Regions from separate parts of the Halomonas sp. BMC6 genome, predicted to be linked through region 1. Evidence: predicted binding sites of a transcription regulator. Region 1 holds the regulator's gene; the other holds the start of a gene.
What was found. The regulator sigma-54, encoded in region 1, starts transcription at its own class of promoters, with help from an activator protein. The targets are predictions, from matches to a motif close to TGGCACNNNNNTTGCTNT.
Positions count from the first base shown of each region.

Region 2: a site for sigma-54 is predicted at 2,387-2,404, ahead of glnL (nitrogen regulation protein NR(II)). Genes of this name have one in related genera too.

Region 1 covers NZ_CAXNSH010000001.1:3,220,463-3,224,675, reverse strand. Annotated here, with positions in the region: gene rapZ (RNase adapter RapZ) at 1-734, opposite strand, end outside; gene ptsN (PTS IIA-like nitrogen regulatory protein PtsN) at 792-1,259, opposite strand; gene raiA (ribosome-associated translation inhibitor RaiA) at 1,264-1,572, opposite strand; gene AB6K10_RS15780 (RNA polymerase factor sigma-54) at 1,670-3,085, opposite strand; gene lptB (LPS export ABC transporter ATP-binding protein) at 3,191-3,949, opposite strand; gene lptA (lipopolysaccharide transport periplasmic protein LptA) at 3,961-4,213, opposite strand, start outside.
Region 2 covers NZ_CAXNSH010000001.1:1,022,599-1,026,811, forward strand. Annotated here, with positions in the region: gene glnA (glutamate--ammonia ligase) at 221-1,627, shown strand; gene AB6K10_RS04880 (DUF4124 domain-containing protein) at 1,735-2,268, shown strand; gene glnL (nitrogen regulation protein NR(II)) at 2,478-3,536, shown strand; gene ntrC (nitrogen regulation protein NR(I)) at 3,533-4,213, shown strand, end outside.

The DNA of each region.
Region 1 (4,213 bases):
ATGTAGCTACGTTGGCTGTTTTGGTAGGCCGGTAACCACTTCTCCAACCAAGCCTGAATATCGCTGGCCATGGCTTCCACTACCGGGTAACCGCTCAAGAAAGCGACGATATTGGCATCGCGGCCAGTATATTGCCGAAGGGTAGGGTCCCAGTATGGGTTGGGCAGACAGCGTACGTCGAAGACCAAATCCGCATCCAGCGGAACGCCGCGTTTATAGCCGAAGGACTCAAAGGTGAGCGTGAGCTGATGCTGGCGCTGGTGGGCCACTTGATCGGTAATGCGGCGGCGCAAATCGTGGACGGAGAGCCGAGACGTATCGATCAATAAATCGGCGAGATCGCGTATTTCATGTAGCGTCTCCTCCTCTTTGTTGATCGCCTCTTCCAGCGTCATTTCGCTGTCGCGAGTGAGGGGGTGGCGACGACGAGTGGCGGAGTAGCGCTCCAGCAGAATGCGTGCGTCCGTGGTTAGATAGATCACCTGAAAACGAATGTCTCGCTGGCGTAGCTCTTCCAACAGCGCTGGCAGACGCTCCAGCGCGATGGGGAGGTTGCGCGCATCGATGCTAACGGCAATACGGGTGCGTTCGCCTTGAGCGCGCAGCTCATCGATCAGCGAGCCCAGCAGCATGGCAGGTAAGTTATCGATCGCATAATAGCCAAGATCCTCCAGCGCTTGTAAGGCGATAGATTTACCGGACCCCGAACGGCCGCTAATGATCACCAGTTGCATAGCGTCTCTCTTGGCGTATGAGCGTAGGAAATAAACAGTGATGGACGTGTGAGTATCTTACGCGGCCTGTTCGCGTATCTTGGCCGTCATTAGGGTCAATAACTCTTTTTGACTGCTGGCTTTGCGTAACTGTTGACGGGTATTCGCATCGTTCATGATCGTCGCGACTTGCCCAAGCAGAGCGAGATGCGTGTCGTCCGCCTCTTCGGGTACGAGCAACACGAACACTAGATCGACGGGGTCGCCATCGATGGCATCGAAATCGACCGGCTCGGCAAGTTTCAAAAAGCCGGCGATGGGCGAGCTACAGTGCGGGCTACGTGCGTGGGGGATGGCAACGCCGTTGCCAATTCCCGTGCTGCCGAGACGCTCGCGTCCAATCAGGCGGCTAAACACTTCTTGGCTATCGAGGCTGGGTGTGTTTTGGGCGATGAAGGTGCTGAAAAACTCCAGCACCCGTTTTTTGCTGCCCCCGGGCACGTCGTAGAGCACGCGCTCCGGGGGGAGGATGGTTTCCAACGTCATTGAGTTAACGCACGCCTGCGCCCTGGGCGCGAGCTTGTGCTTTTTCCTTGTGTTTAACGAGTTGACGATCGATTTTGTCTGCGAGCGCATCGATAGCGGCATACATGTCGTTATCGAGGGCTTCGGCATGAAGGTCGGCACCGGCGGCATGCAGCGTACAGGCTGCCTGCTGGCGTTCCTTCTCGACAGATAAGGTCACTTGCACCGTGGTGATGTTGTCGTAGTGGCGTTCGACGCGTTCCAGCTTTTCGTTAACGTAGTCACGCAAGGCGTCAGTCAGTTCAACGTGATGACCAGTGATGTTTACTTGCATTGACGTGCTCCTTATCCATCGGGCTGTACTTCGATTGTAACCCTTTTTGCGCTATTGCAAAGCCCCTGCGTCGAGTTTGTCATGCCCTACCGTTTAACTAACGTAAACGGCGGCGCTCACTGGACGAGGGAATACCCATTGACTCGCGATATTTCGCTACCGTACGCCGGGCAACGCTGATGCCTCCCTCCTCAAGGAGGGTCACCAGGCGACTATCGGAGAGCGGTTTACCCGACGGCTCCTCTTGTATCAGTTTTTTGATCCGTGCACGAATGGCGGTGCTGGAGTGGCTATCGCCGCCATCGTGGCTGCTGACTTGGCTCGAGAAGAAGTACTTCAACTCGAACACGCCTCGTGGCGTATGTATGAATTTCTGCGTCGTCACACGGGAGATCGTGGACTCGTGCATCTCCACGGCCTCGGCGATGTCGGCCAGGATCAGCGGTTTCATGGCCTCTTCGCCGTGCTCTAGAAAGCCGATCTGGCGGGCGATGATTTCACGACCTACTCGCAGAAGCGTGTCATTACGGCTGGAAAGGCTTTTGATCAGCCAGCGAGCTTCTTGGAGGTGCTCTTTCAAGAACTGGTTGTCTTGGCTCTTGTCGGCGCGTTTGATCAAACTGGCGTAATCGGGCTGGATACGCAGGCGCGGCAGCGCCTCCGGGTTGAGCTCTAAGTGCCAGCCCTCGTTGTCATGGCGCACGACCAAATCGGGCGTAATATAGCTGTCGTCGGTCACGCCGTAGGCGCTGCCTGGGCGTGGGTCAAGGCTGCGAATTAAACGGATGACGTCGTCCAACTGCTCGTCATCCAGGCTCAGGCGGCGCTTGAGTAGCCGTAAATCGTCTTTGCCCAAGGCTTCGAGAAACTGACGCACCAAGCGTTTTGCGGGCATCAATAGCGGGGTGTCTTCAGGCAGCGCGGCCAGCTGAAGCATCAGGCACTCGCGCAGGTCGCGGGCAAACACGCCGGTGGGCTCGAACTGTTGTAAGCGCAACAGGGTGTTTTCTACTTCACGCTGGCTCAGGCTGTCGTGGCCTTGCGCCTTGAGGCCTTCGCGGATGTCGTTGAGCGGTTGAGTGAGATAGCCGTTGGCATCCAGTGCATCGATCAGGCTTTCGGCAATGGCATAGTCGCGGGGAGAGAAGTCAGTCATGGCCAATTGCCATAACAGATGGCCATGAAGGCTTTGGCCTGCGGCTTGGCGCTCGAAGTCGGGTCCTTCGCTGCTACCGCCCAAGCTGCCCATGTCTTGGTAGGTGTCCGACCAGTCGCTGTCTACGGAGAGTTCGTTGGGAATGCTGTCCGACCACTCGGCCTCTTGAGGCTCGCTAACAGCCTGTTCGCCAAACTCATCCTCTTGTTCGAGCATGGGGTTAGCGTCCAGCGCTTGCTGAATTTCTTGACGGAGGTCCAGCGTTGAGAGCTGTAGCAGGGCAATGGCCTGCTGCAGCTGAGGTGTCATGGTCAGCTGTGTGCCGATACGCAATTGGAGAGAAGCTTTCATGACCATCTGAGAACCACTCGTTAATCAGAAAGCTCCACCCTAGAGCGAGTTATGACTCTGTGCAAGTGCAATAAGCATGCCACTAAAAGAAAAGTTTGGTCAGGCCAGAGTTTAGAGGCGGAAGTCTGCGCCTAGATAGACATCACGAACCTTCTGGTTATTGAGGATCTCCTGGGCGTTTCCACTGGCGATGATATGGCCGTCGCCAACGATGTAGGCAATGTCACAAATATCCAGGGTTTCGCGCACGTTATGGTCAGTGATCAAGACGCCGATGTGGCGTTTTTTCAGTGCGCGAATGATGGTTTTGATTTCACCCACTGAAATAGGGTCGACCCCGGCAAACGGCTCGTCGAGCAGAATGAATGCGGGCTCGGTAGCGAGTGAGCGAGCGATCTCCACTCGGCGGCGCTCGCCCCCTGAGAGGCTCATGCCCAGGTTGTCGCGAATGTGGGTAATATGGAAATCTTCGAGCAGTGACTCGAGGCGTGCTTCCCGAGCGCTGCGGTCCAGCGCTTTGCGCGTCTCGAGAATCGCCATGATGTTATCGGCCACCGAGAGCTTGCGGAAAATGGAGGCTTCCTGGGGAAGGTAGCCAATCCCGGCCATGGCGCGCTCGTGCATGGGCGCATGGGTCAGGTCGACGTCGTCGATACCGACGCTACCGGCATCGGATTTGACCAGTCCAACGATCATGTAAAACGACGTGGTTTTACCCGCCCCGTTGGGCCCCAGCAGGCCGACGACGCTACCCTGAGCGATTTCCAGGTTGATATCTTTCACGACCCGACGGCGTTTGTAGCTCTTCGCTAGGTGATGGGCGTAGAGCGTTTTGACAGGTGCGGAATCTGCAGAGGTTGATGCTGCCACGTGGCCGCTCCCTATTGTTCGGGCTGAAGAGTCATGCGAATGCGCTGGTTGTCGCTACCGCTCACGTCGGAGCGTGCTTGCACCACTTCCTGGTCGATGAAGTACTCCAAACGCCCCCCTTGGAAACGGTCGCCTTGCTGTGTCAGTTCGGCTTGGTCGATCAGTTCGACACGGCGTTCGGCGACATGGTAAACGATACGACGCGCCCAGCCCTCCATGGGGGTTTCTTGATCTTCGAGCTGATTGCGCAGGTAGGCGCGCTCA
Region 2 (4,213 bases), 2.2 Mb from region 1:
CGGCTATTGAAGCGTAGGCAGACGCCTCCAGGCGTGCTACAACGATAGCCGGTCTGAAATGATCGCTGGGCGGTTTGTTATCCATCGTCAGACAAACGTTAAGCGAACAAAAAAGACAAACGCGCCACATGCAATTGCGTGTTGAACGATTTGTTGAATAACACTTTTATCGATAGCTTACAGTTACACGCTTTAAGCCACGCTCATACCGGAGGACACTATGTCAGCCAAGACTCTCGCGCTAATCGAAGAACATGATGTTAAGTGGGTAGACCTGCGTTTCACCGACACGCGCGGTAAAGAGCAGCACGTCACCGTACCGGCACGTGACGTGAACGAAGAGTTTTTTGAAAATGGCCAGATGTTCGATGGCTCTTCCATCAACGGTTGGAAGGGCATCAACGAGTCTGACATGATCCTGCGTCCGGAAGACGGCACCGGTTTCTTGGACCCTTTCACCGAAGACGCTACCCTGATTCTGCGTTGCGACATCATCGAGCCGGCGACCATGCAGGGCTACGATCGCGACCCGCGCTCCATCGCTAAGCGTGCCGAAGCGTACCTGCAGTCTACCGGTCTGGGCGACACGGCCTTCTTCGGTCCGGAGCCGGAATTCTTCATCTTCGACGAAGTACACTGGAAAGCCGACATCCAAGGTGCCATGTACAAAATCACCTCTGATGAAGGTGCATGGGCGACCAGCAACCAAGTCGAAGGTGGCAACCTGGGCCACCGTCCCCGCGTGAAAGGCGGCTACTTCCCGGTTCCCCCGGTCGATAGCTTCCACGATATCCGTGGCGCGATGTGTAATACCCTGGAAGCGATCGGTCAGACCGTGGAAGTACACCACCACGAAGTAGCTAACGCGGGTCAGAACGAAATCGGCGTTAAATTCAACACGCTGGTGAAGAAAGCTGACGAAGTTCAGGAAATGAAGTACGTGATCCACAACGTGGCACACGCTTACGGCAAAACCGCTACCTTCATGCCGAAGCCGCTGGTAGGCGACAACGGTTCGGGTATGCACGTACACCAGTCGTTCTGGAAAGATGGCCAGAACCAGTTTGCTGGCGACGAGTACGCGGGCCTGTCTGAAATGGCGCTGTACTACATTGGCGGTATCATCAAGCACGCTCGTGCCCTGAACGCCTTCACCAACGCTTCTACCAACTCGTACAAGCGTCTGGTACCGGGCTTCGAAGCACCGGTCATGCTGGCCTACAGTGCCCGTAACCGTTCTGCGTCTATCCGTATTCCGTACACCGCTAGCCCGAAAGGCAAGCGTGTCGAGACTCGCTTCCCGGATCCGACCGCCAACCCCTACCTGGCGTTTGCCGCGATGCTGATGGCGGGTATCGACGGTATCAAGAACAAGATCCACCCTGGCGATGCCATGGATAAGAACCTGTACGACCTGCCGCCGGAAGAAGGCAAGTCCGTACCGACCGTTGCCAACAGCCTGGATCAAGCACTGGAAGCACTCGATGCTGACCGTGCGTTCCTGACCGAAGGTGGCGTGTTCACCGACGATATGATTGATGCCTACATCGAACTGAAGATGGAAGACGTTGAGCGTATCCGCATGACGACTCACCCGATTGAGTTCGACATGTACTACTCTTGCTAAGAACGGTCTTTAATGACGGTGCTAAAATCACCCTTGCGGTGTGATTAGCCAGAAAACCCCGCCTCGGCGGGGTTTTTTTATGGAAGCGAAATACGCAGGGGCTAGTAATGATAAGCAGACGACGTTTGCAAAACAGAATAGGTTTATCCACAGCGGCGGTGCTTCTACTGTGCCTGTGGGTAAGCGTGGCCCAGTCGCAAACGGTGTATCGCGTGGTGGATGAGCAGGGCAACGTGACGTTTACCGATAACCCTGAGCGGGGTGGGGATGCCATTACGCTGGCACCGCTGCCCAGCATACCATCGGCGTCGCGCCCTTCAACAGCGGCACCGCGCAGCCTGGGCAGGCCGGGTCAGCCGTTTATGCCTTATGACCGTTTTACGATTGCTAATCCCGCTAGCGGTGCTTCCGTGCGGGGCGGTATGACGCCAGTGGAAGTGCAGGTGGTGCCACCGCTGCGAGACGACCATCAGATTCAACTGCGGGTGAATGGCGAACTCAGCCAGTCGGCCCTGCATAGTGACGCTTTCTGGTTGGCAGGCTTGCCTGCAGGGGCGCACCAAGTGTACGCCGAGCTGCTGGATAGCCAGGGCCGTGTGCAGCACCGCACCGATCCGGTGACTATTTTTATCGCTGAATAGTCTTGTGCACTATAATGGTGCATTAGGGCGGCGAGGGCGACAGCGCATTGCGCTATAAAGGCTCGCCATGCGCCCGTCATCTGCCCACAAGCCGTGCAAGCCGCGGTTTGCGCTGAATTGGCGCGCTTTTTGCAGCTCCTCCCCTAACACCCCTCTTTAATGGATCAGTGCCCATGAGTATTGGTCGGAGCGACGCTTCAGGACACGCCATGTATCAGCGTTTACTCGAACACCTCACCACCGCAGTTCTGCTGCTCGACGGTGAACTCTGCGTGCGCTGGATGAACCCGGCCGCGGAAGCGCTGCTGGCGGTGAGCTTCAGCCGCGTGCAGGGCATCAGTTTGGATACGTTGCTCGGCGGTGATGAAAGCATCGATGAAGTGCTGGCCAAAGCGCGCGATGCGTTCCATCCCTACACACAGCGCGAGGCGCGTATTACGCCGCTCAATAGCGACCCGCTGACCGTCGATTATACGGTCACGCCGCTCTCTGCCGATGAACTGCTGTTGGAGGTCGAGCCGCGGGATCGCTTGATGCAGATCTCCCGGGAAGAGGCGCTCACCACTCGCCAAGAGACCATCAAGGTGCTGGCGCGGGGCTTGGCTCACGAGGTGAAGAACCCATTAGGCGGCATTCGCGGTGCGGCGCAACTGCTGGAGCGTGATTTAGACGACCCGGCGCTGCGGGAATTTACCCATATCATCGTGGAGGAGGTCGACCGCCTGCGGGATTTGGTCGACTCCATGCTGGGCCCCAATCGCATTATCAAACACGAGCCCGTCAACATTCATAAAGTGTTGGAGCGCGTGCGGGCGCTGCTGATTGCCGAGCATCCGCAGGTCACCATCAGTCGCGACTACGACCCTAGCCTACCGGACCTGTCCGGTGACGAATCGCAAATGATCCAAGCGGTGCTCAACGTAGCGCGCAACGCCGTTCAGGCCATGAGCGATGCGGGCACGTCCGCTCCCGAACTGACGCTTCGGACCCGTGCGCGCCGTCAGTTTACCCTGGGGGCCGAACGGCACCGCTTGGTGAGTGAAGTGGGCGTGATCGATAACGGCCCTGGTATTCCCGAGGCGCTGCGCGACACGCTTTTTTACCCGATGGTCTCTGGCCGCGCGGAAGGCAGCGGCCTAGGGCTATCGATTGCCCAGTCAATATTGCACCAACATCAAGGATTGATCGAATGCGACTCACGACCCGGACATACCGAATTTCGTTTACTGATTCCATTGGTTATTAATTGCACCGGAGAAGCGTCATGACTGAGGCGACACGTACCGATGTTGCACGAGTGGTTATTGTCGATGATGACCGCGCTATCCGCTGGGTGTTGGAGCGCGCGCTGGCGCAACCCGACTTGGAGGTCGAGTGTATCGAGCGAGCGGATACGGCGCTTGCGCGACTGTTGGACAATCCGCCGGATGTGCTGGTCACCGATATCCGTATGCCGGGCATCGACGGGCTGGATTTGATGTCGCGGGTGCGTGACGCCCATCCGGACCTGCCGGTCATCGTCATGACCGCACACTCCGACCTGGACAGCGCCGTGGCCTCTTATCAGGGCGGGGCGTTCGAGTACTTGCCCAAGCCGTTCGATGTGGACGAAGCGCTCGCGCTGGTGCGCCGTGCGGTCGCCCATGCCCGTGAACGTCAGCGCCCGGTGAGCGTGCCAGAGGGGTTGAGCGCCGAAATCATCGGTGAAGCGCCCGCCATGCAGGAAGTCTTTCGCGCCATTGGTCGGCTATCCCATTCGCATATTACGGTACTGATCAACGGCGAGTCGGGCACGGGTAAAGAGCGGGTGGCCCAGGCGCTGCACCAGCACAGCCCCCGGTCTGGCAAGCCGTTTATTGCACTGAATATGGCGGCGATTCCGCGCGACTTGATCGAATCCGAGCTGTTTGGGCACGAAAAAGGGGCCTTTACCGGTGCGGCCCAG